Regions from separate parts of the Rhizobium sp. T1470 genome, predicted to be linked through region 2. Evidence: predicted binding sites of a transcription regulator. Region 2 holds the regulator's gene; each other region holds the start of a gene.
What was found. The regulator HrcA, encoded in region 2, represses chaperone genes, less so after heat shock. The targets are predictions, from matches to a motif close to GTTAGCACTCNCNNNNNGNGAGTGCTAAC.
Positions count from the first base shown of each region.

Region 1: the regulator HrcA is predicted to act here: its motif matches at 8,046-8,074, upstream of groES (co-chaperone GroES).
Region 3: the regulator HrcA is predicted to act here: its motif matches at 1,368-1,396, upstream of WGT02_RS31875 (co-chaperone GroES).

Region 1 covers NZ_CP148091.1:1,090,707-1,100,572, forward strand. Annotated here, with positions in the region: gene hisS (histidine--tRNA ligase) at 1-1,525, shown strand, start outside; gene WGT02_RS05500 (ATP phosphoribosyltransferase regulatory subunit) at 1,527-2,645, shown strand; gene hisG (ATP phosphoribosyltransferase) at 2,645-3,340, shown strand; gene WGT02_RS05510 (DoxX family protein) at 3,422-3,844, opposite strand; gene WGT02_RS05515 (glutathione binding-like protein) at 4,061-4,771, shown strand; partial or broken gene WGT02_RS05520 (hypothetical protein) at 4,838-5,283, opposite strand; gene groL (chaperonin GroEL) at 5,968-7,617, opposite strand; gene groES (co-chaperone GroES) at 7,691-7,987, opposite strand; gene chrA (chromate efflux transporter) at 8,284-9,744, shown strand; gene WGT02_RS05540 (TIGR01459 family HAD-type hydrolase) at 9,848-9,866, shown strand, end outside.
Region 2 covers NZ_CP148091.1:647,488-657,353, reverse strand. Annotated here, with positions in the region: gene grpE (nucleotide exchange factor GrpE) at 1-617, opposite strand, end outside; gene WGT02_RS03270 (GFA family protein) at 835-1,269, shown strand; gene hrcA (heat-inducible transcriptional repressor HrcA) at 1,275-2,363, opposite strand; gene rph (ribonuclease PH) at 2,541-3,260, shown strand; gene WGT02_RS03255 (VOC family protein) at 3,257-3,673, shown strand; gene rdgB (RdgB/HAM1 family non-canonical purine NTP pyrophosphatase) at 3,681-4,325, shown strand; gene hemW (radical SAM family heme chaperone HemW) at 4,361-5,536, shown strand; gene WGT02_RS03240 (DMT family transporter) at 5,533-6,450, opposite strand; partial or broken gene gcvA (transcriptional regulator GcvA) at 6,666-7,549, shown strand; partial or broken gene WGT02_RS03230 (hypothetical protein) at 7,734-7,814, shown strand; gene WGT02_RS03225 (hypothetical protein) at 8,024-8,383, opposite strand; partial or broken gene WGT02_RS03220 (TonB-dependent siderophore receptor) at 8,461-9,866, shown strand, end outside.
Region 3 covers NZ_CP148093.1:416,342-426,207, reverse strand. Annotated here, with positions in the region: gene WGT02_RS31880 (hypothetical protein) at 295-660, opposite strand; gene WGT02_RS31875 (co-chaperone GroES) at 1,451-1,747, shown strand; gene groL (chaperonin GroEL) at 1,822-3,456, shown strand; partial or broken gene WGT02_RS31865 (transposase) at 3,904-4,341, opposite strand; gene WGT02_RS31860 (hypothetical protein) at 4,572-4,745, opposite strand; partial or broken gene WGT02_RS31855 (IS3 family transposase) at 5,344-5,482, opposite strand; gene WGT02_RS31850 (cold-shock protein) at 5,631-5,834, shown strand; gene WGT02_RS31845 (hypothetical protein) at 6,463-6,807, shown strand; gene WGT02_RS31840 (LexA family transcriptional regulator) at 7,019-7,303, opposite strand; gene WGT02_RS31835 (IS630 family transposase) at 7,332-8,447, shown strand; partial or broken gene WGT02_RS31830 (cytochrome P450) at 8,553-9,757, shown strand; gene WGT02_RS31825 (cytochrome P450) at 9,852-9,866, shown strand, end outside.

The sequences.
Region 1 (9,866 bases), 440 kb from region 2:
GCAGAAGAAACCACAAAAGCTCAAGGCCAGACTTCCCCGCGGCTTCGTCGATCGTTCGGCAAACGATATTCGCGCCGTCAACGAGATGACCGCGAAGATCCGGGAAGTTTATGAGCATTATGGTTTCGATCCTGTCGAAACGCCCCTGTTCGAATACACCGATGCACTTGGCAAGTTCCTGCCGGATGCCGACCGGCCGAACGAAGGCGTTTTCTCGCTGCAGGACGACGATGAGCAGTGGATGTCATTGCGTTACGACCTGACGGCGCCGCTCGCCCGTCACGTCGCCGAAAACTTCAACGAGATCCAGCTTCCATACCGCACCTATCGCGCTGGCTATGTCTTCCGCAACGAAAAGCCAGGCCCGGGCCGCTTCCGCCAGTTCATGCAGTTCGACGCCGATACCGTCGGCGCGCCCGGCGTTCAGGCCGACGCGGAAATGTGCATGATGATGGCCGATACGCTGGAAGCCCTCGGCATCAAGCGCGGCGACTACGTCATCCGCGTCAACAACCGCAAGGTTCTCGACGGCGTGCTGGAAGCGGTCGGCCTCGGCGGCGACGACAAGGCAGGCCAGCGTCTCAACGTGCTGCGCGCCATCGACAAGCTCGACAAGTTCGGGCCGGAAGGTGTGCGTTTGCTTCTGGGCCCTGGCCGTAAAGATGATAGCGGCGACTTCACCAAGGGCGTTGGACTAGACACCACAAACATTGAGTTTGTCATGTCGGTTGTTGAAAAGCAGCCATACGTGGCTGTTGGCAATCGTTCAGCAGAACAAGTTACGAAATTGAATGAGCTTACCGAAAGAAGCTTCTCCGCGAAGGAAGGCTTCTCGGAACTCGATATGATTCATGGGCTCGTTACTGCGGCGGGCTATCAGTCCGATCGCATCAAGATCGACCCATCGGTCGTCCGCGGCCTCGAATACTACACCGGCCCGGTCTATGAAGCCGAACTTCTGTTCGACGTTACCAATGAAAAGGGCGAAAAGGTCGTGTTCGGCTCCGTCGGTGGCGGCGGGCGCTATGATGGTCTCGTCTCCCGCTTCATGGGCCAGCCGGTTCCGGCCACCGGCTTCTCGATCGGCGTCTCGCGCCTGATGACGGCGCTGAAAAACCTTGGCAAGCTCGGCCAGGCCGATGTCATCGAGCCTGTTCTGGTCACGGTCATGGATGGCGACGTCGTTTCCATGGGCCGCTACCAGCGCATGACACAGGAACTACGCAAGGCCGGTATCCGGGCCGAAATGTATCAGGGCAACTGGAAGAAGTTCGGCAATCAGCTGAAATACGCCGATCGCCGCGGCTGCCCCGTTGCCATCATCCAGGGCGGCGACGAGCGCGCCGAGGGCGTCGTGCAGATCAAGGACCTGATCGAGGGCAAGCGCCTGTCGGGCGAGATCGAGGACAACGCCAGCTGGCGCGAGGCACGCGTCGCCCAGGAGACCGTTGCGGAAAGCGACCTCGTCGCGAAGGTGAAGGAAATTCTGGCGGCGCAGGCCGAAGACCGGAAGAGGGCGGGCTGAGATGGCCCTGATCAACCTGCCGGACTTCTCCGGCGAACTTCTGTCAGAGTTTGCGGCGCGAAAGACGGAGCGGGTCGATACGCCCGTCATCCAGCCGGCCGAACCGTTTCTCGATATCGCCGGTGAAGATCTTCGCCGGCGGATCTTCATGACCGAGAGCGAGACGGGCGTCAGCCTTTGCCTGCGTCCCGAGTTCACGATCCCGGTCTGTCTGCGGCACATCGAGAGCGCGACCGGCACGCCGAAACGCTATTCCTATCTCGGCGAAGTCTTCCGCCAGCGGCGCGAAGGCGGCAACGAGTTCTATCAGGCCGGGATCGAGGATCTCGGCGATATCAACATCGCCGCTGCCGATGCGCGTGCGATCGGCGATGCAATCGGTGTGCTGGAGTGCGTCGTTCCTGGCAAGCACCTTTCAGTCACGCTCGGTGACCAAGCGGTCTTCGAAGCGGTCGTGCAGGCACTTGGCCTGCCGCTTGGCTGGCAGAAGCGGCTCATCCACGCCTTCGGCAACATGAGCCAGCTCGAGGCTCTGCTGGCGAGCCTTGTCAGCCCTCAGTTCGTCACCGGACTGAGTGACGAGATCGCGCATCTGATTGCCGCCGACGACGAAGCCGCGCTGGTCACGCACATCGACGCGACGATGCAGGCGACGGGCTATTCGACGAATGCAAGCCGCTCGCCGCTGGAAATCGCGCGTCGCTTGAAGGAGAAGCTCATTCTCTCCGAAACGCGCCTCGATGATGCAGCCTTCCGCGTGCTGGAGGAATTCCTGTCGCTGAATGTGCCGCTCATCAATGCTTCGGCGGCGCTGGCCGGCTTTGCCGATGCCGCGGGCCTCAAGCTCGGCAACGCGCTTGCGCGTTTCGACGGTCGCGTCGCCGCTCTGGCGAATGCCGGCGTCGATCTCTCGCTGATCGACTACCGCGCAGCCTTCGGACGCCCGCTGGATTACTACACCGGTCTGGTTTTCGAGATCGGGGTCAAGGGCATGTCGCCCGTTCTGGCCGGTGGCGGCCGTTTCGATCGGTTGATGACCTTGCTTGGCGCCAAGGACCGCATTCCGGCAGTCGGTTTCTCGCTGTGGCTGGATCGCATCGAAGCTGAGAGGGCTGCCTGATGACGATCACCATTGCACTGCCCTCAAAGGGCCGCATGAAAGACGATGCCTCGGCGATCTTTGAACGCGCCGGGATCAGGATCACCGCTGTTGGCAACGACCGCTCCTATCGCGGACGCGTCGAAGGCTGGGACGACGTCGAAGTCGCCTTCCTCTCCGCTTCCGAGATTTCCCGCGAGCTTGGCAACGGCACGGTCGATTTTGGCGTCACCGGCGAGGACCTTGTCCGCGAGGGCCTGGCGGATGCGGACAAGCGTGTCGAGTTCTGCGCGCGTCTCGGCTTCGGTCATGCCAATGTCGTGGTTGCCGTTCCTGAAATCTGGCTCGATGTCGACACCATGGCCGATCTTGGCGATGTCGCGTCCGACTTTCGCGCCCGCCACGGCCGACGCCTGGCGATCGCCACGAAATACTGGCGGCTGACGCAGCAGTTCTTCTCCAGCCAGCATGGCATCCAGCTCTACCGCATCGTCGAAAGCCTTGGGGCAACGGAAGGGGCGCCGGCCTCAGGCTCGGCCGACATCATCGTCGATATCACCTCCACCGGCTCGACCCTTCGTGCAAACAACCTGAAGATCCTGTCCGATGGTGTCATTCTTCGCTCCGAGGCGTGCTTCGTCAGGGCGCGCAAGGAAAGCCATGTGAACGACCCCACAGTCCAGCGACTGGTAGACGCCGTTCGTTCGGCGCTCTGACCATCGCTAAAATCGACGCACGAAAAACCCGCCGTCTGATGTGACGGCGGGTTTTTCGAGCTTGGGAGGATGCTTGATCGCTTAGGCTGCTGCGTAGGCGCCGCGGCGTGCGTCGAGCGAGTAGACGCCCGGGCCGAAAGTGGCGAGGAAGATGTAGGCGCCAGCCAGCGTGAAGTTCTTCATGACCATGATCTGGTTCAGAATGTTAACCAGTTCGGTGCCGCTGGCGTACGGCAGGTGGAAGAGGATGGCCGTAAAGACACAAAAGCCAGCCAGCAGCCAACCGACGATCTTCGTCTGGAAGCCGGCGAGAACGGCAAGGCCAGCCACGAGTTCGAAGGCACCTGCGAAATAGGCGAGGGCGGTGGACGCCGGAAGACCAGCACCGGCGATCATGCCAGCGGTGCCGGCGGCGTCGGCGAGCTTGCCGAAGCCGGCAAGGATGAACATGAAGGAAAGGAGGACGCGAGCGACAAGAATGATGGCGTTGTTGGTATTCGACATGGGACATTGTCTCCGTTTGAATGGCATTTGAGGTCTTTGTGCCCCCCGGCACGGTTTCAACCTCGTTGCCGCTTTGTCGCCTTTTTTTGCCGTTGTGGAAAGATAGACGGGAGGGGACGCTTCGTTCGCTAATATTGAACGACGGATCTCTGGCGAAGTCGGCTTGCCATCGGCGACGCCCCTCTCTTATGTTGGCCGCCCAAGATGGAGACCCCTATGGCAGATCTTTCCGCTTTTCCGATCACGACGCGCTGGCCAGCAGCGAACCCGAACATTATCCAGCTCTACTCGTTACCGACGCCGAACGGCGTGAAGATATCGATCGCGCTTGAAGAACTCGGCTTGGCCTACGAGCCGCACCCCATCTCGTTCAGCACAAATGACCAGAAATCTCCGGAATTCGTGTCGCTCAACCCGAACGGCCGCATTCCGGCGATCATCGATCCCAATGGCCCGGATGGAAAGCCGATCGGTATTTTCGAATCCGGTGCAATCCTGCTCTACCTCGCGGAGAAGACGGGCAAGCTCATTCCGACCGACGCGGCGGGGCGCTACGAGACGATCCAGTGGGTCTTCTTCCAGATGGCCGGTGTCGGACCGATGTTCGGGCAGTTCGGGCATTTCTACAAGTTCGCAGCCGACAAGGTCGCCAACAACTCCTACCCGATGGAGCGCTATCGCGACGAATCCAAGCGGCTGCTCAGTGTGCTGGAAGGGCGGCTGCAGGATCGCCAGTGGATCATGGGCGACCTTTACACGATCGCCGATATCGCCACCTTCCCGTGGCTCCGCGGCGCCGACGTGTTCTATGGCGGCCGCGAAGTGCTGGACTATAAAAGCTTCCCGGCAGTGATGGCCTGGCTCGAGCGTTGCATCGCCCGGCCGGCATCCGAAAAAGGATTGAATATACCTCAGCGCCCCGCGTGATACCGAGGCGGCCAATGAAAAAAGCCGGTCCTGAGAGGCCGGCCTTTTTGGTTGGGGGCGGAGCTTCTATTGGCGCCGCGCAAATTCGCCGCCGGCATTCGTCTTGAATCGAGGAAAGACGAAGACCCCAAGCATGCTGCCGTTATAAGCATCGTCCTGACCGTTCGACTCTCCCATGCAGAACAATGGCTGACGGAAGCCGTTCGGCATCATGATCGTGGTCGAGAAGCAGAAGGATGAAGAGAGCGTCGCAGCCTGCTCGAAGAGTTCCAGGATGTGGTCGTGATCCTTCGGATCGTAGCAGCGCATGAGGCTGAGAAGGCCGCAGTCGCGGGCCGGCAGCCCGTGCAGCATGGCGCTCCATTCCTTGAGGCAGATCACGCCGCTGCAAAAATCTCCGACCCAGGTTTCCGAAAAAAAAAACTGCGCCAGCATTTCAGGATCATGGTTGCTAACATCCAATGAGCCCGGCATCAGCGGTGCGGCGGGTTGGTTTTTGCGATTTTGAACAAATTTTTCCCCAGCTTAGGTGCAGCTTCCCCCGCTGCACGTCCGGCAAAAATGAACAGGTTCATGCTGCGCCGCGCATCATGCTCGGGCGACCGAGAAATGGGGTTTGGTGTGCTGGTCCCTCTAGCGGAACCGCGTCCAATTTCTTGGCAGGTTACACAACTTATGATGTATTTCGGGAGGGGTTTTTCCCGAACTCGGTCTCGCGCTCTCGTGGTCAGGATCGATATGGGACCGCGACCGTCGGCTGATGAACGCGCGCCGAATGCAGCGCGGATTTACAGGGATTTTTACGAAACGGCAATCGGCTTTTTGCGTGCCGCAGACCTCTACTGTGAGTGGAAAATCCATCGCCAAGCTCTGCTTGATAACACGAAATGGCAAAAAAGCGCCAAATCTTGAAGTGGAAGCGGTTTCACCGCGGTTATTTGCGACCAGATGTGCAGAAAATTGCACTGCGAGAGAAATCAGCCTGTGAAAGAAAAAATACAACACCACAAGTTTTGCGAAAGCTTCGCTCAATGCGAGGGTTGCTCACAACTCTGATTAAACGTTTCAGCTGCCGATTGAAATACCCTCGAAGCCGAGGTCTGGCGAATCAGTCGCGAGAGACAAAAAAGGGCGGTCCGAAGACCGCCCTTCCTATTCCGGGATACCGGAAGTGGACTAGTGAAGGCTTTCGCCTATCACATCATGTCCATTCCGCCCATTCCGCCCATTCCGCCCATGCCGCCAGGCATGCCGCCAGGAGCATCCTTCTTCGGCAGTTCAGCGATCATGGCTTCGGTGGTGATCAGCAGCGAAGCAACCGAAGCTGCGTTCTGCAGAGCCGTGCGCACAACCTTGACCGGGTCGACGATGCCCATGGCGATCATGTCGCCATACTCGGACGTCTGGGCGTTGTAGCCATAGTTGTCTTCGTTCTTTTCGAGGATCTTGCCGACAACGATCGAGGCTTCGTCGCCTGCGTTTTCAGCAATCTGACGCACCAGCGACTGCAGCGCCCTGCGAACGATGTTCACGCCGGCTTCCTGATCCTGATTTTCACCCTTGGAGGTGATCTTCGTGGACGAACGCAGCAGAGCGACGCCGCCGCCCGGTACAATGCCTTCCTGAACAGCAGCGCGCGTCGCATTGAGCGCGTCGTCGATGCGGTCCTTCTTTTCCTTCACTTCGACTTCCGTCGAACCGCCGACGCGGATCACGGCAACGCCGCCAGCCAGCTTGGCAAGGCGCTCCTGCAGCTTTTCGCGGTCATAGTCCGAAGTGGTTTCTTCGATCTGAGCCTTGATCTGTGCAACGCGGCCTTCGATGTCGGACTTGGCGCCAGCGCCGTCGACGATCGTCGTATTTTCCTTGGAGATCGAAACCTTCTTCGAACGGCCGAGCATGTCGAGCGTTACGGATTCGAGCTTGATGCCGAGGTCTTCGGAGATGACCGTACCACCGGTCAGGATCGCGATGTCTTCGAGCATGGCCTTGCGGCGATCGCCGAAGCCCGGAGCCTTGACGGCAGCAATCTTCAGGCCGCCGCGCAGCTTGTTGACGACGAGCGTAGCAAGCGCTTCGCCTTCGACATCTTCAGCAATGATGAGGAGCGGCTTGCCGGTCTGAACGACAGCTTCGAGAACCGGAAGCATTGCCTGCAGGTTCGACAGCTTCTTTTCGTGCAGCAGGATGAAGGCGTCTTCGAGGTCGGCAATCATCTTTTCCGGGTTGGTGACGAAGTAGGGGCTGAGGTAGCCGCGGTCGAACTGCATGCCTTCGACGACTTCGAGTTCGGTTTCGGCGGTCTTGGCTTCTTCAACCGTGATGACGCCTTCATTGCCGACCTTCTGCATGGCTTCGGCAATGTCGAGACCGACCTGCTTTTCGCCGTTTGCCGAGATCGTCCCGACCTGGGCAATCTCTCCAGACGTGTTGATCTTCTTGGCCTTGGCCTGGAGATCCTTGACGACTTCGGCAACGGCGAGATCGATGCCGCGCTTCAGGTCCATCGGGTTCATGCCAGCTGCGACCGCCTTGCCGCCTTCGCGAACGATCGCCTGGGCGAGAACCGTTGCAGTCGTGGTGCCGTCGCCGGCGATGTCGTTGGTCTTCGAAGCAACTTCGCGGACCATTTGGGCGCCCATGTTTTCGAACTTGTCTTCAAGTTCGATTTCCTTGGCGACCGAAACGCCGTCCTTGGTGATGCGCGGAGCGCCGAAGGACTTGTCGATGATGACGTTACGACCCTTCGGGCCGAGTGTTACCTTCACTGCGTCAGCGAGAATGTCGACGCCCTTGAGCATCTTTTCGCGCGCGGTGCGGCCAAACTTGATTTCTTTAGCTGCCATGATTGAAACTCCTGAATTCGAGTTGTCCGGGCTTTAGGGCCCGTGGCTAAAATCGGAAAGGGAACCGGCTGGATCAGCCGATGATGCCCATGATGTCGGCTTCCTTCATGATCAGAAGGTCTTCGCCGTTGATCTTGACTTCGGTGCCGGACCACTTGCCGAACAGGACGCGGTCGCCAGCCTTGACGTCGAGAGCGACGACCTTGCCGGACTCGTCACGAGCGCCGGAACCGACGGCGACGATTTCGCCTTCCTGCGGCTTTTCCTTGGCGGTGTCGGGAATGATGATGCCGCCCTTGGTCTTTTCTTCGGACTCAACGCGGCGAACAACGACGCGATCGTGAAGGGGGCGGAAGTTGGTGCTTGCCATTGTCTAATCCCTCGATCAAATGACACTCGCAGGCCGGGAGCGGCCCGCACGGATGGGTGTTAGCACTCGTCCTTGGTGAGTGCTAGCGAGGCAGCATTTAGGAGTGGCCCGGCGGGGAGTCAAGAACGGCCGCAATTTTTCTTCGCCGGACTTCGCGACAGCCTTAACGGCATATCCTTGATGGAAGTAAGACGGGCTGCGCTGTCGCCGAGGTTTCCGAACGTCCTGGCGCTGGAAAGCCGTGTACTCTTTGAACGCTTTCAGCGCCTCGCTTGATGGCGGCAGGATTGCCGCGCATGCACGCAGATGGTATCGAGCCGCTTGGAGCGGGAGGGGCAGCAACCGTGGACAAGGCGATCGCGGCAGGCGACATCGTGGCGACACCGACGCCGCGAGAGGCGGTTCGCGTCTGGGCGCGCATCGGCTGTCTGAGCTTCGGCGGGCCAGCCGGTCAGATCGCCCTCATGCATAAGACCATTGTCGACGAGAAGCGCTGGATTTCCGAGGACCGCTTCCTGCACGCGCTGAATTTCTGCATGTTGCTGCCGGGCCCGGAGGCCCAGCAACTGGCAATCTATATCGGCTGGCTCATGCATGGCGTCCGCGGCGGCTTCATTGCTGGTCTCCTGTTCATTCTGCCGGGCTTCCTTGTCATCCTGATACTGTCGAGCCTCTACGCCGTCTTTCAGGCGGCAGCATGGCTTCCCGCCCTTTTCTTTGGGGTGAAGGCTGCGGTTCTGGCCATCGTCATCGAGACACTGCTTAGGGTAGGGCGCCGAGCGCTCAAGAGGCGCTTTCACTACTGCGTGGCGGGCGCGTCGTTTCTGGCGCTCTTTTTGCTGAACCTGCCGTTTCCTCTGGTTGTCGTCCTGGCCGGAGCAGCCGGGCTGCTATGGATGAAGCATCGCCAAAGTCGATTGGCAGCGCCATCCGTGCCGCAAGCCCCTCCGCCCCGGTTTGTTCCTGCGGTCACGACGCATGCGATCGCAAGGCCGCTTGTGGTGCTCGTGTTCTGGATCCTCGTCTGGCAGTCGCCGCTTCTTTTCATTCGTGGCCTTGACGCGCCGACGGACCTGATCGCTGAAACGTTGAGCGGCGAAACCAATGTTTTCGGTGCGGTCTTCATCTTCTTCTCCAAGATGGCCGTCATTACCTTCGAAGGCGCCTACGCCGTCCTTTCCTACGTCGCTCAGGTCGCCATCGGCCACTACGCCTGGCTCCAGCCCGGCGAGATGCTCGACGGGCTGGCACTTGCCGAAACGACGCCCGGGCCGTTGGTCCTTGTCCTCTGTTTTGTCGGTTTTCTCGCCGGCTATCGCAACCCCGTCCTGATGGCGCCGCTTGCCGGCGGCGTTCTCGGCGCCTTCCTCGCCGCATGGGCGACCTTTGTGCCGAGCTTCATCTGGATCTTCGCCGGAGCTCCCTACATCGAGACGCTGCGCAACAACGAGAACCTCGCGGCCGCCGTTTCGGCGATCACCGCGGCAGTCGTCGGCGTCATTCTCAATCTTGCACTGTGGTTCGGCCTGCACGTGCTCTTTGCCGAGGTTGGGCGCGTGGGGCTCCTCTCCGGGAAGACCGGTCTGCCGATCGCCAGCTTCGCCTGGCCGCAGTGGTGGACGCTCGATATCGCGGCACTCGGGATCTTCGTGCTGGCATCCGTCCTGCTCTTTCGCTTCAAGGCGGGCATTCTCACGGTCTTCGGTGTCTCCACCGCCGCGGGTCTGTTGGTCAAGGCTGCCGCCGCCGTGCTCTAGTCGGCGGCTTCCGGTTTTTTGCAGCAGGCCACCGCAAAATGCCTTGCCATCCCGGCATGCCTTTGCGATGTCACCCGTGACTTAACGAGATCGGGAAATCGGAATGGCCAAGCGGATCGAGA
Region 2 (9,866 bases):
TCGAAAACGGAATTCGTTTCGGGTTCGACGAGCTTCGGCCCGCCCTTGGCGACGCCGACCATGGCGGGGCGAAGAACGCGCTCACCAATGGTGTAACCGGCCTGAACGACCTGAACCACGGTGTTGTTCGGCACATCGGGGTTCGGCACTTCGAACATGGCCTGGTGAAAGTTCGGATCAAACTTCTGGCCGACCGGCTCCAGTTTGCGGACGCCGTGTCGCTCAAGCGCCGACAACATCGAGCGCTCCGTCATCTCCACACCTTCGATCAGCGTCGTCAGGCCGGCATCGGCGGCAGCCCTGGCTTCCTCAGGGATCGCATCGATGGCGCGGCGCAGGTTGTCCGAAACGGCCAGCATGTCGCGCGCAAAGCCCGCGGCGGAATAAGTCCTCGCATCCTTGACTTCGCGCTCTGTGCGCCGGCGCAGGTTATCCATCTCGGCGGCAAGGCGAAGATAGCGGTCGCGCAGCTCTGTATTCTCGGACTTTAGCAGTTCCAGCGGATCGGGCTTTGCGCTGGCTTCGGCGGCGGCTTCGTTCTCGACGTTTGCGGCGGCGTCCGCTGCGGCTTCGGCCGCGGCGGCGTCGGGTCCGTTCTTCGTCGTTTCGTCAGTCATGACGTTCTCCGGTGATTGATGTCTTTTAGGATGTGCCCGATATCGAGCTTTGACAGGCAAAAATCAAGTCTGCGTGACCGAAAAGCATGACTTGTAGGCAACCGTGCCGGTCTACCCCACAGGGTCTAGCTTGACTTGGCCGTGCTAAAGTTCTTTCATTTTAGGCGCAACTGAATCAATAGTGCTTCGACCTCATCCAGGTCAGGGAGCGACCACCATGGGCGATCAGAAAACGTATTCGGGGCGCTGCTTCTGCGGTGCCGTGGAGATCGTCGTCACCGGAGACCCGGTGGCTATGGGTTACTGCCACTGCGCCTCCTGTCGGCATTGGTCGGCGGGACCCGTCAACGCCTTCACGCTCTGGCAGCCGCAAACCGTCCATGTCACCAAAGGCGGAGAGCACGTGGAAGGCTACCAGAGGTCCGATACCAGCGTGCGGAAGTTCTGCGAGCTTTGCGGTGGGCATCTCTACACCGAGCACCCGACCTGGGGCGTCACCGACGTTTACGCGGCACTTCTGCCCGATCTTGACTACGCTCCAGCGCTGCACGTGAACTATCAGGAAAGCGTGCTGCATATCCGTGACGGCCTGCCAAAATACAAAGACATGCCTGCGGAGATGGGCGGCTCGGGCGACCTGCTCCCGGAGTAGTTCTCCTACGTCGAGCCGCGTGACAACCGCGTCATCAGCTGGGCGGTATAGTCGACCATCGGCACGATGCGCGAGTAGTTGAGCCGCGTCGGCCCGATGACGCCGACAGCGCCGACAATGCGGTCGTCATCGTCACGATAGGGCGCGACGATCAGCGACGAACCGGAAAGTGAAAAGAGCTTGTTCTCCGAGCCGATGAAAATGCGCACGCCCGGCCCGCTTTCGGCGAGGTTGAGAAGTTCCAGCAGACTGTCCTTCTTCTCGAGGTCGTCGAACAGCATGCGCAGGCGGTCGAGATCGTCGGCGCCAGCGAGATCGGCGAGCAGATTGGCGCGGCCGCGAATGATCAGTTGGGCCGGTTTGCCCTCGTCGGCGCTGCCCGACCAGACGGCGATGCCGCGCTCGACGAGATCCTGCGATAGCGCATCGAGTTCGAGGCGGACATCGTCCTTCAGTCGACTTAATTGATTGCGCAGTTCCGGCAGCGTCTGGCCGGTCATGTGTGCGTTGAGGAAGTTGGCGGCCTCGGTCAATTGCGATGACGTCACGCCTGCCGGAAGCTCGATAATGCGGTTTTCGACCTGATCGTGATCGCCGACGAGAACCGCAAGCGCCTTGGTCGGCTCAAGGCGGATGAACTCGACGTGCTTGAGAACAGGATCGCTCTTCGAGGTGATGACGAGCCCGGCGCCGCGCGAAATGCCCGAGAGCATGCGGCTTGCCTCGTTCATCATCAATTCCATCGGATTGTCGCGGCTTTCGGCGCGCACCTGGCGATCGATGTTGGCGCGATCCTCGGCCGAGAGATCCCCGACCTGCATGAAGGCGTCGACGAAGAAGCGCAGGCCGACTTGTGTCGGCAGACGGCCGGCACTGACATGCGGCGAATAGATGAGGCCAAGTTCTTCCAGATCGCTCATCACGTTGCGCACGGAGGCCGGTGACAGCGACATCGGTAGGATACGCGACAGGTTGCGCGAACCGAGCGGTTCACCCGTCTCCAGATAGCCCTCTACGATGCGGCGAAAGATTTCCTTGGAGCGTTCATCCAGCGCAGCCACTGCATCTGAAACCGACGTCGATCTGAACTCCATGAACCCTTGCGTACCCGTGCTGACGATGATGCGACAAAATATAGCCAATCTCCCCGCAGCGGCAAAAGGGAAATTGCAAATGGACGCTGCCGATCGTAGAAGCTCTCAACAACATAAGCACGCGTGATCTTCCGAAAACCGCTCGCGGTCTTCGAAATCATGATTCAGGAGAATAGTATGCGGCCCTCAGGCAGAAAAACCGACCAGATGCGCAAGGTCTCGTTCGAGCGCAATTTCTCCAAGCACGCGGAAGGCTCCTGTCTGGTGAAGTTCGGCGATACGCATGTGCTATGCACGGCGAGCATCGAGGAGAAGCCTCCGGCATGGCTGCGCAACACCGGCAAGGGTTGGGTCACCGCCGAATACGGCATGCTGCCGCGCGCCACCGGCGAGCGTATGAAGCGCGAAGCCGCATCCGGCAAGCAGGGCGGCCGTACGCAGGAGATCCAGCGCCTGATCGGTCGTTCGCTGCGCGCTGTCGTCGACCTCAAGGAACTCGGCGAGCGCCAGATCACGCTCGACTGCGACGTCATCCAGGCGGATGGCGGAACGCGTACGGCGTCCATTACCGGCGCCTGGATCGCGCTTTACGACTGCCTGAAGTGGATGGAAAGCCGCAACATGCTCAAGGTCGAACGCGTCCTCAAGGACCACGTCGCGGCCATTTCCTGCGGCATCTTCGCCAACCAGTCGGTGATTGACCTCGACTATCTCGAGGACTCCTCGGCTGAGACCGACGCGAACTTCGTGATGACCGGCAACGGCGGCATCGTTGAAATCCAGGGCACCGCTGAAGGCACGCCGTTCACCGATGAGGAATTCGCCTCGCTGATGGCCCTCGCCAAGGTCGGTATCGCCGAACTCGTCGCGATGCAGAAGCAGGCCGTCGCCGGATGAACGACATGCTGGAAGGCATGCTGGAGACGGCGCTCTATGCGGACGATCTCGACAAGGCCGAAGCCTTTTATGAAGGCATTCTCGGCCTTTCGAAGATCTCGCGGGGCGGCAACCGACATGTCTTCTTTCGCTGCGGTGCCGGGGTGTTGCTGATCTTCAACCCGCAGGAAACGATCAAGCCTCCCTCGCCCACCTCCTTGCAGGTTCCGCCGCACGGCACGACCGGTGCAGGACACGCCTGTTTCCGCGTTTGCGGGGAAAATCTCGATGCGATTGCAGCCCGGCTGACGTCCGGGGGTGTCGCCATCGAATCCGAAGTCACCTGGCCGCAGGGCGGCCGATCGATCTATTTCCGCGACCCGGCGGGCAACAGCCTCGAATGCGCCGACGCCCGCATCTGGGGCATCGAATAGGACAGTCATGCGCAAGCTCGAAACGAAGACCATCGTCGTTGCCAGCCATAATGCCGGCAAGATCCGGGAAATCCAGGACCTCATCGGTCCGTTCGGCTTCACGGCGAAATCGGCCGCCGAGTTGAATTTCGTGGAGCCTGACGAGACCGGCACGACTTTCGAGGAAAACGCGACGATCAAGGCGCTCGCCTCCGCCGAAGCCTCTGGATTGCCGGCGCTGTCGGATGATTCCGGCCTCGTCATCGATGCACTCGGCGGCGATCCCGGCGTCTACACCGCCAACTGGGCGGAGAAACCCGACGGCACGCGCGACTTCGCGATGGCGATGGAGAAGGTCGAGGCGGCTTTGGAAACGGCCGGCGCTTCGAAGCCGGCTCAGCGCGCTGCGCGTTTCGTCAGCGTACTCTGCCTTGCCTGGCCGGACGGCCACACGGAGCTTTTTCGCGGCGAAGTCGAAGGCACCGTCGTCTGGCCTGCGCGCGGCAGCCAGGGCTTCGGCTACGATCCGGTCTTTCAACCCGAGGGCTATGAGACTACCTTTGGCGAGATGAGCGCGGAAGAAAAGCACGGCTGGAAGCCCGGCGACGCAGAAGCACTGTCGCACCGCGCCCGCGCCTTCAAGATCTTCGTCGAAACCTGCCTGGAAGCCTAAGGGCAAACGTGGACACTTTGGAACAGCCTGATCTGATGCGCTATGCCGCTCTTCTGCCCGATACCGGCGAACCCGGCTTCGGCGTCTACGTGCATTGGCCGTTCTGTGCCGCCAAGTGCCCTTACTGTGATTTCAACAGCCATGTCCGCCACCAGCCGGTGGATCAGGAACGCTTTACCGCGAGCTTCCTGAAGGAGATGGCGACGGTGCGCCAGATGAGCGGGCCAAAGACGGTGACCAGCATCTTCCTCGGCGGCGGCACGCCATCGTTGATGAAACCATCCACGGTGTCGGCCGTTCTCGACGGTATCGCCAAGCACTGGCATGTGCCCGATGGAATCGAGATCACCATGGAGGCAAACCCCTCCAGCGTCGAGGCGGAACGCTTCCGCGGCTATCGTGCCGCCGGCGTCAATCGCGTGTCGCTCGGCGTCCAGGCGCTCAACGACCGCCACCTGACGTTTCTCGGACGGCTGCACGACGTTGCCGATGCGCTGAAGGCGATCAAGCTGGCGCGCGACATCTTCCCGCGCATGTCCTTCGACCTGATCTATGCGCGCCCGAACCAGACCGTCGACGAATGGGAACGCGAGTTGAAGGAGGCGTTCTCCTACGCCGTCGATCATCTTTCGCTCTATCAACTGACGATCGAGGAAGGCACTCCGTTCTTCGGGCTTCACACGGCCGGCAAGCTTGTGGTTCCGGACGGCGACCAATCGGCGCTGCTCTATGAAGCGACGCAGGAAATCACCACCGGCGAAGGACTGCCCGCCTACGAGGTTTCCAACCATGCGCGTCCGGGCGCGGAGAGCCGGCACAACCTCACCTACTGGCGTTACGGCGATTACGCTGGCATCGGCCCCGGTGCCCATGGGCGACTGACACGTGGCTCCATGAAGATTGCCACTGCGACAGAGCGGAAGCCAGAGAGCTGGCTGGATCTGGTCGAGCGCAATGGACACGGCATGCTGGACACGGAGCAACTCGGTTATGAGGAACAGGCCGACGAACTGCTGCTGATGGGGTTGCGTCTCAAGGAAGGCGTGGACCTTTCCCGCTGGCAGCAGCTTTCGGGCCGCGACCTGGACCCGAAGCGGGAAGAGTTTCTTTTGGAGCATGGCTTTATCGAGCGGATCGGCAATTCTCGCCTGCGCTGCACGCCGTCAGGCATGCTGATCCTCGATTCCGTGGTCGCCGATCTCGCCTGCTAGGCAGGTCGCTTTCTCCGCAGAGCGAACAATCGCCCGTCTATCGCCGCAAGGCCGATCGCGATCATCGCCATGCCGATCAGATGCTTGACCTGCAATTGCTCGCCGAGAATGGCTGCGCCGAGCAGGATGGCGCTGACCGGAATCAGGAAGGTCACGAGCATCAGGTTCGTTGCACCGGCAGCCGCCAGGATGCGGAAAAACAGCACATAGGCGATCGCCGTCGAAAGCAAGGCCAGGCCGAACAGCGCCATCCAGGTTTCCAATGAAGGAGCGGCCAATGTCCAGGGCTGGTCGACGATGAGCGCGATCGGCAACATCAGGACGGTGGAGGCGCTGACCTGTCCTGCAGCGGGAATGAGCGGCGCCATGCCCATCTGGCGGAAGCGCCGGCCGAAGATGCCGGCAAAGGAATAGGAGAGCGCAGCACCGAGCACCGCGAGCTGCGCCAGCACGTTCGACCCGAGATCGCGCAGCACGTCGAAGCCGATCATATAGGCGACGCCCGCAAAGCCGACGAGAACGCCAAGCAGGCGATTGCCGGTCATTTTTTCATCCGCGGTCAGGAAATGCGCGACGACGACGCCAAAGAGCGGCGTTGTGGCATTCAGGATCGAGGCGAGGCCACTTGCGATATGCGTCTGGCCCCAGACGATGAGACAGAACGGGATCATATTGTTGAGGATGCCCATGCCGAAGAAGGCCGCCCAGGACCTGCCGTCACGCGGCATGGCATGGCCGGTCGCACGCACAATAAGGTTCAGTGCCAGCGCTGCGATCAGGACCCGACCCGTGACGATCGTAAAGGGCGGCAGGCTCTTCACCAGAATGCCGTTGAAGAGGAAGGATCCGCCCCACAGCAGGGAGAGCACCAGCAACATTCCCCACTCGGCAAAGCCCATCTGTTTCTGCTGCATCGTCTTCTCCCTGGTCAGCCTGCGACCGGTCTACATGTCAGTACAGGCTGCCGCCACCCGATTGTTGGGCGGTCCTCACGCATTTTTCCTGATTTTTTCTCGCTCATCGCTCAGCTCGACGAAGCTTTTACGGCGGCTTTCATGCTGATATTATTGCTATGCCAGTCGTGCGACAAACGAGTCTTTCTCGATCCATAATATAGTTGAGCTAAACCATGAGCGATTATCTTCCCTCCCTTTCGGCCCTTCGAGCCTTTGAAGCGGCCGCCCGACACCTCAGCATGACGTTGGCGGCGAAGGAGCTCAACGTGACGCCGGGAGCCGTCAGTCTGCAGATCCGCGATCTGGAATCCTCGCTTGGCGTCAAGCTCTTCGAGCGGAAGACGCGCGCACTAGCTCTGACCGTGGAGGGTGCAGACTATTTTTCGACGCTCAGGGTAGCATTCCGCCTCGTCAGGGAAGCGACGGCGGCGATCACGGCGCGCGGACGCGGCGCCGTCCTCAACGTCACCTGCACGGCGGGATTTGCAACCTACTGGCTCGTGCCGCGTCTCAGACGCTTCGAGGCGATGCATCCCGAAATCGACGTCCGCATCAGCGCGTCGCACCGCGTGCTCGATTTCAGCGCGACGGGATCGACCTTGCAATCCGCCACGGACTCGGCGGCTATGACGGCCTGATCAGCGAACGCCTCGTGGATGACGAGCTGGTGCCGGTTTGCACACCAAGACTTGCCGCGGAGCTCGGCGACAATCCCTCGCCGGACGCGCTCGCCGGCTTCCAACTGATCCATGACGTCTATCGCCATGACTGGCAGCTCTGGCTGGAAGCAGCCGGCGCGACAGGACTCGACCCGTCGCGTGGACCGGTCTTCATGCATGGCAACGGAGCCTATGACGCGATGAAAGCCGGACTGGGCTTTGCCTTGATGCGGCGCTCGTTTCTGGAGCGGGACCTGAAGGAAGACGCGGTGGTCACGCCCTTCCCGCTTGGCATTGCAAGCCGGCTTGCCTTCCACCTCGTCTATCCCGGGCTTGCGCTCGAACAGCCGGCGGCGGCCGCCTTCCGCCGGTGGCTGCTGTCAGAGGCGCAAGCCTGACCTGACTGTGGCTGATTTGCCATGCCGGTCAAAAAGTGGAGTATTTTAATCATGAAAGCGGCGCGTCTATATTGCGCCAGCCTTCATGTGGAAGCCGGACGAGACACGCCGGGCACACGCGTCGGCGCCTATGGCTTCGACCCGCGTTTCGATTCGTTCTCGGTGCGCGGCTTCGACGTGACCTATACCGGGATCTTTCCGCGACAACCTTCGTCAGCCGGGCGCAGGCTCGTCACTCTTCAAGACCGAGCCGTACGGTCTCGAAGGAGTCTCGATCCTGCGTGGCCCATCTTCGGCACTGTATGGGGCAACGGGTGCCGGCGGTCTCTACAACCTCATCACCAAGCGGCCGACGGAAGAGCCTTTTCACGAAGTTCAGCTGCAGTATGGTACCGACCAGCGCTATCAGAGCCGGTTCGACCTCTCCGGCCCCGTCAACAATGAGGACCCCTTCTACTATCGCCTGACGGGCCTCTATCGCGACGCCAATACGGAGCAGATCAGCGTTCCCGACGACCACGCGACCGTATCCAAAAGAGATTGCGGGTCGCGATCCTTCAGCTGCTGTTCGGTCACTGAGGAAATCGACTGGGGCACCTCGATGAAGGGCGTGTCGGTTTTCGTGCCCGTCGCGCTGCTCTTGCCGACATAGCCATCCGCCTGGATGACGCCGCCGCTGCCGCCATTGACGATAATATCTTCAAGAACCGTCGCGCCATCCTGCTGCTGTCCAGCCGCATCCTGCGCTGCGGCCGGTGTGAGAAAATGGGCGATTGCCAAGCCAGTCAACGCCGACGTGGACAGGATTCGCGAGGAAAATCGGAGACTATTCATTGGCTTATCATACCGGTCATACGCATTTCAGGATTTATGTTGAGTTTAATAGTCAAGAAAAATCCCAAAGGAAACCGGACACGAAACTTACCATCCTCGGCGAATATTCCCGAACCAAGACCGGCGGCACGGCGGCCTATTACAACGATCCAACCGGCAAGGTAACGGACTATTTCGCGGGCAATCCGGCCTTCAACGATTCGATCCAGAACCAGGCTCGTATCGGCTACGAATTCGAGCATCGACTGAACGACGTCTTCGTCTTCCGTCAGAACGCCCGCATTTCGACGCTCAGCATCGACGCCGACTGGGCCTTCGCCTACGCGCCGAACGCCGTCAATCCGAACCTGCTTGACCGCAGCGCCGGCACGTTTGACGAGCAGCTGATGGCCTTCGTCATCGACAATCAGTTGGAAGCTCAGTTCGAAACGGGCGCGGTCGACCATACAGTGCTTGCAGGTCTAGACCTGACCAGGCTGCGCTGGCGCTCCCTCGATGGCCGTGGCGTGTCGCCACCGCTCGACACCACCAATCCGACGGCAGGCGCTCAAGTTGCTCCTATCGACTTCGATACGCGCTCCGTCCAGGACCAGTGGCAGGCCGGCACCTATCTGCAGGACCAGATCCGCTATGACGCGTGGATACTGACCGTCGGTGGTCGCTACGACTGGGTCTCCACGGACACCGACAATACCGACCTCAACACGAATGCGCTGACCACGATCACGCAAAAGGACAGGGCATTCTCCGGCCGCATCGGCCTAGCCTACCAAACGGATTTCGGCGTTGTACCCTATGCCAGCTACTCGACCGCTTTCGCACCAAATGCTGGCATAAACAAGGAGACCGGCCAACCCTTCCAGGCGACGGAAAGCGAGCAGGAGGAGATCGGCGTCAAGTACCTGCTGCCTGATAGCAATACGCTGATCACGGCAGCGCTGTTCAATATCGACCAGAAAAACAGCCTCTCCTACGAGGTTGTGAACCTGCCGACCGGGCCGGAAAACATACAGGTGCAGCGCGGCAAGATTCGCTCCCGGGGCTTCGAGATCGAAGCGAACACGAGTCTCGACAACGGCCTGTCACTGGTTGCGTCCTACACCTTCACCGACGCCGAGATTCTGGAAGGCACGATCGGTACAGTCGGTAACTACGTCTCGTCGGTGCCGAGGCACATGGCTTCGCTCTGGGCAAACTACAGGTTTCAGGAGGGTAGTCCGATCTACGGTCTCGGCGTCGGCCTCGGTGCCCGGTACCTCGGCAAGAGCTACACCAGCGACGAAAACACGGCGCAGAACGGCTCCCGCGTCCTCTTCGACGCTGCCCTGAGCTATGACTTCGCCGCGCTCGACAAGAAATACGAGGGCCTGAGCCTGCAGGTGAACGCCACCAACCTGTTCGACCGCCGCGAGCCCATCTGCTCGGCCGGCTTCTGCTACCGCGACCAGGGCCGCGCCATGATCGGCAGCCTGCGCTACACATG
Region 3 (9,866 bases), on a different replicon from region 2:
GCCGAACTCATAACGCATCTCCAAATCTTCCGTGTTTCGAGATCGGCTTAATGTCGGCCATAGGGATAGAGCGGAAGCTGCTGTGATCTTTGATCGGCGATCAAAATTCGGAGCGAGTCTCAATATTTTATTGCGATTTTTTAAAGGTTGCGATCGCCCTGATCGTTGCGGGCGATCCCAAATGGCCGGCGCAGCGATGGTTCTGGCCCATCCCTCCCTTCACCTCCCGGAAGCGCCAAAATAAATGTTTGTTCAAAGAACAGTACGCAGGCAGCGTTGACGGGCCTGACGCGATTACGAAGCGATAAAATACAGAGGGCCGCGGAGATAATTTCTGACGCGCAGTTGCTTCAATTGCAGGCGAGGGCAAATCGTGGTTCGATCAGTTCCCGAACAGATGCAGACTTGCATGGCAAAGCCGCCCACACGCCTCCTGCCCGCCACCATCCGGCGTGCCAGGACGCCCGGATGGCGTTCCACCAGGCCCGAAGGATCCGCCACAGCCGCCGGATCGGCCTGTAGGCTGAAACGATTGAACTTCGCCATCTGCAACCGGGCATAGTTCCGCATTGGGAGCATACTTGGATGGGTAGATTTGACTTCGAGTTGCGTGACATCATCACTTTCGTCGGAGACACCCTTCGTATTGATGAAAAGCAACTGCGGCACGGAATCCTACGGCTCGAGTTTGATTGGCATCTCTCTGACGGCCGCCCATGCCCATTGCGGGCGGCGTTTCCAGACAGCTACCCATTCGTTCGCCCAGGTGGCACTACGCGGAGAACCATCCACCTTTCCGGAGAAGCATTGCTCGCCCGCCGATGGAACCCTCTGTCTGCTCGGACGAGATACAGGCCTCTGGTCAGCGGAATGGACATTCGCAACCATGCTCAAGAAACAGCTTGAAAATGCCTTGAACGGTAGATCTTCAGGCACGCTCTGTCTTTCCAGCTTAGGCCGTCGGAGACGGCGCCCGGATGCGTGTGCCAGTCGCCAAGATATGGATCATCAGAACCCCGTCAGCGCGAAATCCTACTCCGATCATGATGCTCATGTGTGGCGGTCCAGGGTATTGCACTCGTGGGTAGCCCACATGGCGCGTCAGCTTCTCTTTGGACTTCTTTCCGAGGATAAAGCTGCCGTTGAAGTATATGACTGACGCTCGGACGAACGTCAGCATTCGCTGATTGTAGGGCATCAAACAAATATGCGTCGCGCTTAACTTCCGAGCTAAGGTCGGTCGATTGGACAGTGACCGAGATTGAGATACCTGGCGACGTAGCGCCTGGGTATGACGCTCTCGGCTCGCGAAAAAACCTGACTTCAAGCCTTGATCCGCCCGATGGCTATCCTTATCTCCGGAGCGTGTTAGCACTCGATTAACGTGAGTGCTAACAGCCAGCCATCGGATCGCTTAGATCCGCAATGACATTTGATCGAGGGACCAAAAATGGCAAACATCAATTTCCGACCGCTGCATGACCGCATTGCCGTCCGCCGCGTCGAGTCTGACGAAAAGTCCAAGGGCGGCATCATCATTCCCGACACCGCCAAGGAAAAGCCGCAGGAAGGCGAAATCGTCGCCGTCGGTTCCGGCGCTCGTGACGAGTCCGGCAAGGTCGTCGCTCTCGACGTCAAGGCTGGCGACCGCGTCCTGTTCGGCAAGTGGTCCGGCACTGAAGTCAAGATCAACGGCGAAGACCTTCTGATCATGAAGGAAGCCGACATCATGGGCATCATCGGCTGATCGGCCGATAATCTTTTAACTTCAGCATTTGAAAGCCGGATCTGTCCGGAATTTCGAAACAAGGAGCCTTCAAAATGGCAGCTAAAGAACTCAAATTCGGCCGCACCGCGCGCGAAAAGATGCTCAAGGGTGTCGACATTCTCGCTGACGCAGTGAAGGTAACGCTCGGCCCGAAGGGTCGTAACGTCATCCTCGACAAGTCCTTCGGCGCTCCGCGCATCACCAAGGACGGCGTTTCGGTCGCCAAGGAAATCGAACTGGAAGACAAGTTCGAAAACATGGGCGCCCAGATGGTCCGCGAAGTCGCGTCGAAGACTAGCGACGTTGCCGGTGACGGAACCACGACTGCAACGGTTCTCGCCCAGGCGATCGTTCGCGAAGGCGGCAAGGCGGTCGCAGCTGGCATGAACCCGATGGACCTGAAGCGCGGTATCGACCTCGCTGTTGGCGAAGTCGTCAAGGATCTCCAGGCCAAGGCCAAGAAGATCAACACGTCTGAAGAGATTGCCCAGGTCGGGACGATCTCCGCCAACGGCGAGAAGGAGATTGGCGCCTATATCGCCGAAGCCATGCAGAAGGTCGGCAATGAAGGCGTCATCACCGTTGAAGAAGCCAAGACCGCTGAAACCGAACTCGAAGTCGTCGAAGGCATGCAGTTCGACCGCGGCTACCTCAGCCCCTACTTCGTCACCAACCCGGAAAAGATGATTGCCGACCTCGAAGACGCCTTCATCCTGCTGCACGAAAAGAAGCTGTCGAACCTGCAGGCAATGCTTCCGGTTCTCGAAGCTGTCGTTCAGACCGGCAAGCCGCTCCTCATCATTGCTGAAGATGTCGAAGGCGAAGCGCTTGCTACGCTCGTCGTCAACAAGCTGCGCGGCGGCCTGAAGATAGCTGCCGTCAAGGCTCCGGGCTTCGGCGATCGCCGCAAGGCCATGCTCGAAGACATCGCGATCCTGACCGGTGGTACGGTCATCTCCGAAGACCTCGGCATCAAGCTCGAATCCGTAACGCTCGACATGCTCGGCCGTTCGAAGAAGGTTTCGATCTCCAAGGAAAATACGACGATCGTCGACGGCGCTGGCGCCAAGTCCGACATCGAAGGCCGCGTTGCCCAAATCAAGGCTCAGATCGAAGAAACCACTTCGGACTATGACCGCGAAAAGCTGCAGGAACGCCTTGCCAAGCTCGCTGGCGGTGTTGCCGTCATTCGCGTCGGCGGCTCCACGGAAGTCGAAGTGAAGGAAAAGAAGGACCGCATCGACGACGCGCTCAATGCGACGCGCGCTGCTGTTCAGGAAGGCATTGTACCGGGCGGCGGCGTCGCTCTGCTGCGTTCGTCCACGAAGATCACCGCCAAGGGTGAAAACCAGGATCAGGAAGCCGGCGTGAACATCGTCCGCAGGGCGCTGCAGTCGCTGGTGCGCCAGATCGCTGAAAACGCAGGCGACGAAGCCTCCATCGTTGTCGGCAAGATCCTCGAAAAGAACGAAGACAACTATGGCTACAACGCCCAGACGTCCGAGTATGGCGACATGATCGCCATGGGCATCGTCGACCCGGTCAAGGTTGTGCGCACGGCTCTGCAGAACGCAGCTTCGGTTGCTTCGCTGCTGATCACCACCGAAGCCATGATCGCTGAACTGCCGAAGAAGGACTCCGCCGGCGGCGGCATGCCTAGCGGCATGGGCGGAATGGAAATGATGTGAAAAGGCGAAAGCCTCCACAGCAATCAATCAGATAATAGGGCGGCCTTCGGGCCGCCCCAGACTGCTGACAAACCCCTGGCCTGGCTGGGGGTTTATGTGATTCAGTGGGACAGGTTGAGGAAAACTGTCTCTTCCCAGACGGCTCTCGAGATGGTGACGCTCGACAGCCGGGTGCCGAAGGATCACCTGCTTCGCAAGATCGACGCGGTGATCGACTTCTCCTGCCTCCATGTTCGTATTGCCGGGCTTTATTGCGCCGACGATGTTCTCGACCGGATCGGTGACCACGTTGATCAGCAGCCTCCCACCGGAAATGCGGTCGAGCGGCGAGCGGCGGCGATTGCACACCGGCTTGAGAGCGACAAGGAAGCGAAGCCGCTGGGTCGGCGGCGCCAGCGCTGACGCCAGGTCCTCGCAGCTGCGTCCGGTCGGCAGCAGCGCACCATGGAAAGCCTTCACTTTGCCGTCGATCTCCTCGCAGAGCCGACTGACCTGACTCTTGGAGACACCGCTCATGCCCATCGCTTTGACTAGGTCGTCGACCGAGCGGGTCGAGATGTCCTGGATGTAGGCCTCCTGAATGACGGCTGTCAGCGCCTTCTCCGCTATGCGCCGTGGCTCCAGGAACGACGGGTAATAGGTGCCCTTCCTGAGTTTGGGGATGCGCAGCTCGACGGTGCCGGCCCGCGTCTCCCAGTCCCGGTCGCGATACCCGTTGCGCTGGGCCATGCGCAGCGGGTTCTTCTCGCCATAAGCGGCACCGGTGGAGGCACCCACCTCCATCTCCATTAGTCGTTCTGCCGCAAAGCCGATCATCTCACGCAAAATATCGGCGTCCGGGGTCTTCTCTACGAGCGTGCGCAGGTTCATCATGATATCGGTCATCGGTGGTTCCTTCCAATCAGGTTGGTGTGAGCAATCCGACTTTACCGGAGAACTTCGATGACCGCCGCTTCGCCGCTCGCTCTCGCTCGCTACGGCGCGATTTAGAACGCGCTCCCGAGCGGCTTCGCTACCGCCGAACTACACCACTCGACGGGACACGACCCCACCTATCAGCCGTCTTGGCCTGGATCGGGACAACCTGTTGAGGGTTCCACAGCTAGTTTGCACACCTAGCCGTGGTGTTTACTGCGTATTACCCCCTCTGCAATAGTTGCAGCTGCAAGGCCTCCCAGCGCAATAACTGCGAAAGCTATTGCCCCAAAAAGGCCCCATCCTCCCGAAATTGCACATGCTTCTTCAGGCGTTAAGTCAGTCGCACCATAGGCTGACATGTCGGTATTCATTGTTGTCTCCTTTTTTAGCGCTCAAATGAGAAGATCAGTAACGGTCATCGGCAGCTCCTGCTGCGCGCAACGAGAGAGATTCAAAGAGTCGTGCCAACTGCGCAGAAAGAGCCTCAGAATTCTGCACAGTCACTTACAGGGCAGTGGCAGGCCGGGCCGAACAACACCGTGTCGCGGAGTCGACAAACCCGACATTTCGTGCAGCGGATTTTGGCATCTGGACGTGGTGGTGATTTCGGTTCGCGGCTGAAAGCGCCGGCTGTACCAGCCCATTGAACAACCGGTAGATGCCGCCTCTAGATAGCTATTTAAGCTTATGCTTGTGGCGCTCATCCATCAGTGGCGCCGTCCGGGGGAACTCTTGGACGAGCGCTTTGCAAATTCGGTGGCCGCCACCACGAGGGATCCTCGCTGAGGTTGGTCGAGCCGGTCCACACTTCGCAGAGACCGGCCGAAATGAGCTCGCGACCGCCACCCCGGGTTTTTGGGCCGAGGACTTCTCGTGGTCTTAGCACCGCCGTTCTGGTTTTGGTTCCGGCGTTCGGACGCCCTACGCGACAGGTCAGCGATCAGCATTGCTTGCAGCTGTTCCGCTGTGCCGGGCGCGGGCCGACCGGCGATCCATGTCGATCCGCTTGGCGACAGCGTCGTTAAGTCGTAATAGGTGGGGCAATCGGTAGCAGCTTGCAGATCGGCTCGACCCCGAGCACCCAACGGTGTTCACGAACCGTCGATACGCAGTTCACCTCTCAGGCAATGAGTTGCCGAGTTCCTACGAATGGGAATATTGCTGAAAAGTAGCAGACCGTTGGTGGACAAGGATACGCTCGGAGCTATAGGTCCGATTGGCGGGCCAAACTCGCTGCAGAATTAAAGAGGAAAGTCATGCCTACAGGTACCGTGAAATTTTTTAATGAAGACAAGGGATTTGGCTTCATTACGCCCGAGAATGGCGGAGCGGATGTGTTCGTCCATGTGTCTGCCCTGCAACGAGGCGATTCGCTCCGAGAAGGCGAAAAGGTCAGCTACGAGCTGGGCCAAGATCGGAAGACCGGGAAGTCGAAGGCCGAAAACGTAAGCGTGCTCTGACCCCATGAGCGAGAGGATTGGCCGCGGATTTTTCAGTTTCCGAGCGTAGGCAGGCTAGTCAAATTCCAATAGCCTTGGCGGGATTAGAACCGTCGGCCCGTCGTTACCTCCTTACCTGAAATCCCGAGTCTTCACCTTGATCGCGTCGAGATGCAGCTAGGGATCCACAATACCCCTCGGCCACGGCCCTTCGGCAATCCACGCGGATCGGGCGCCGGCGATCCATAATGAAACTCATCGCCTCGCCCATGCGGCAACGGAAACGCCGCGTCACGCTGACGCTTGCCAGTTTCCCTGACAGGTTGGACAACAGATGAGCGTTCGCGCAGCGTCAATGCAGCAACCAAGAAGAGGGCAGCCGTGCGACGCGATGGCGCAGGAAAGCCAAAAACGAACGTGGATGACCGCGGATGGGGCTCGCTTCGCGGCATCGACTCCAGCAAACCTGTGCCCTTTGTCAAGGACACGGGCGAGCTGCTATGAACAACGAAATCTCCCACCTGACCGCGAGCGCCGCGGCGCTGCTCGCTGAACAACCTGGACTTCGCCGGCCGAAATCGCACGCCTTCTGCTGATGCGATGCGTGCCGAGACCCCTTCCTCGTGAGTACGAACCGTGGCGATTCAGGGTGCTCGGCGCAATCATTCCAGATCTCGATGGTTTCGTCGCTATGGAACGGAGGAACCTGCCTCCACCCGCAATTCCGATCCTGTCGCTGCATCTGCGACCGGCTCTGCTGGCCGGAGTAGGCGTCGTCGAGCGGGCCGGACCGGAGACGCTCGAAATGCTGCGCGGCCAAATGACGGGTGTCAACAAAGTGCCTTTCAGCAGCGCTACCGATGAGATCATGAACCATACATGCCGTTCGGTGGCGTCGTCGCAGTTGCAGTTAATTAGAGAATCCTGCCCCGCGGATTCTCATCTGCCAAATCCGGCTGAAACAACCGCATTCTCACGTTTAATTGCTAAGTGACAGCCGCGATTCCCGGCACGTATCATGTCAAATCCACCAGTTGGAAAAATGAACCAGAATATATTATAACATATATTTTGGTATAGTTTCAGCTCTTTGAGAAAAATTAATGTCTTATCGTATTTTTACATAATATAAACAGTATATATTCTGCTCATATTGTCTTAAAACAAGTACTAGTACCGCGCCACAGAGATTATGACGGGTTGGGTTATCGTAGAATGGGCAAGTCTTCTGGTGGGATGAGAAGTTGGATGCTGCGTGCTGCGCCTGGCACGCGGGATATAAATCCTGCCTTCTCGAGGGTCAGCACCATCTGGTGAACAGACGGAGCCGTAACGGCGAAGTGGCGACGCATGTCGGCTTCGGCCGGAGGCTGTTTGAAGATGCGGCTGTAGGCGTAGATGAAGGCCAGGTACTGGCCTTGGACTTGCGTAAGGCCATGTCTTGCCGTTGCGGCTTGCGGGTCAAGTGAGGGACTCATTTTCGGATTCATCTGCGTCTCCGCGCTGAAGGAGGTGTCGATGAATATAAAGTTTCACGTAGAGCTTAGCCAATCGGAACGTGATCAACTGGCCGTTTTGTTGAGCGGGGGACGCCATGCGTCGCGCAAGATCAAGCGCGCCCAGATCCTGGTGGCGGCGGACGAAGGCTTCAGCGACGAGGTGATCGCGGCAACCTTGAACGTCAGCGGATCGACGATTTACCGGACCAAGCGCCGGTTTGTGGAAGCCAATCTGGAAGGCGCGCTCAGTGAAGAACCGCGCCCGGGTGTTGAGCGCAAGCTATCGAGCAAGGAGGAGGCGCTGTTGGTGGCGACCGCCTGCTCAAAGCCGCCGCCCGGGCGAGCCCGCTGGACCCTGGAGCTTCTGGCCGATGAGATGGTCCGACTCACCGATCATGACGAGTTGTCCTCGGAGACCGTACGTCGCCGGCTGGCTGAGAATCATCTCAAACCTTGGCGCAAAGACATGTGGTGCATCCCAAAGCTCGATGGGGAATACGTCGCGCGCATGGAGGATGTTCTCGACCTCTACGCAGAGACGCCTGATCCACAAAGGCCCGTGGTCTGCTTCGACGAGAGCCCGACCCAACTCATCGGCGAAGTGCGCGAGCCCATTGCGGCCAAGCCTGGCCAGCTTGAACGCTACGACTGCGAGTATCGCCGAAACGGCACGGTCAATCTGTTTGTCTTCATGGACGCCCACCAGCCCTGGCGCAGGGTGAAGGTCACCGATCGGCGAACCAACCAAGACTTCGCCCAGTGCATGCGCGAACTGGTCGACGTCGATTATCCCGACGCCCCGATCATCCGCGTGGTGATGGACAACCTCTCCACCCATTCCGCCGGGGCGCTTTACGACGCATTTCCAGCCCCGGAGGCTCGAAGGGTGCTGAAGCGACTGGAGTTCCACCACACGCCCAAGCACGCCAGTTGGCTCAACATGGTCGAGATCGAGATCGGTGTCCTGCGCAGCCAATGCCTCGACCGTCGTATCGACAATAAAGACACCATAATCGCCGAAGTCGCAGCCTGGGAGCAGCAACGCAACGCTAATGGCGCAAAGATCCAATGGATGTTCACAACCGAAAAAGCCCGCCAAAAGCTCCGCAAAGCTTACCCCGTCAAAGAGTCATAATCTCTGTGGCGCGGCACTAGTAGAGCTTCGTTTTACGTCATTCGCTGCCGCAGCGCCTGCCGGTCACCTTCCGCCCTTCCATCGCTCAGAGAGTGAAGTGCCACCATGTCCAAACAACCCTTGCCGACGCTGCCGATGTGGCGCGTCGATCATATCGAGCCCTCGCCCGAGATGTTGGCGCTACGCGCCAACGGTCCGATCCACCGCGTGCGCTTCCCATCCGGGCACGAAGGCTGGTGGGTGACAGGCTACGACGAGGCCAAGGCGGCGCTGTCCGACCCCGCGTTCCGGCCCGCGGGAATGCCGCCGGCGGCATTTACCCCGGATTCGGTGATTCTCGGTTCGCCGGGGTGGCTAGTCTCGCACGAAGGGGACGAGCATGCCCGGTTACGCACGATCGTGGCGCCGGCCTTCAGCAACCCCAGGGTGAAGCTGCTCGCGCAGCAGGTCGAGGCGATCGCCGCCCAGTTGTTCGAGACGCTGGCGGCTCAGCCCCAGCCTGCCGACCTGCGGCGCCACCTCACCTTTTTCCGCTTCCGGCAATGATCATCAGCGCGCTGCTGGGTGTGCTCTACGAGGATCACGCCTTTTTCGCCGGGCTGTCCGACGAGGTGATGACACACCAGCATGAAAGCGGCCCGCGCAACGCGTCGCGCCTGGCCTGGGAAGAACTGCTCGCCTACATTCGCAGCAAGATGCGCGACAAGCGCCAGGATCCGGGCGACAACCTGCTGACGGATCTGCTCGCGGCGGTCGACCAGGGCAAGGCGACCGAGGAAGAGGCGATCGGCCTGGCGGCGGGCATGCTGGTGGCGGGGCACGAGAGCACCGTCGCGCAGATCGAATTCGGCCTGCTGGCCATGTTCCGCTGTCCGCAACAGCGCGAACGCCTAGTCGGCGATCCATCCCTGGTGGACAAGGCGGTGGAGGAAATCCTGCGCATGTACCCGCCGGGCGCGGGCTGGGACGGCATCATGCGCTATCCGCGGACCGACGTGACCATCGCGGGCGTGCATATTCCCGCGGAGAGCAAGGTGCTGATCGGCCTACCGGCGACGTCGTTCGATCCGCGCCATTTCGACGACCCGGAAATCTTTGACATCGGACGCGACGAAAAACCGCACCTGGCGTTCTCCTCCGGGCCGCACTACTGCATCGGCGTGGCGCTAGCCAGGCTGGAACTCAAGGTGGTTTTCGGTTCGATCTTCCAGCGCTTTCGCGCGCTGCGCTTGGCCGTGGCGCCCGAAGAACTGAAGTTGCGCAAGGAGATCATCACTGGCGGGTTCGAAGGGTTCCCGGTGCTCTGGTGATGCGCGGAAGTCGCCGGGAATCGCGATCTTCTCCGCAATTTGCCGGCGCGCGTGGCGCGCGCTGGTCAGATCAACCAGCCAACAGGTAACCAAGATGGACGTGCAAGAA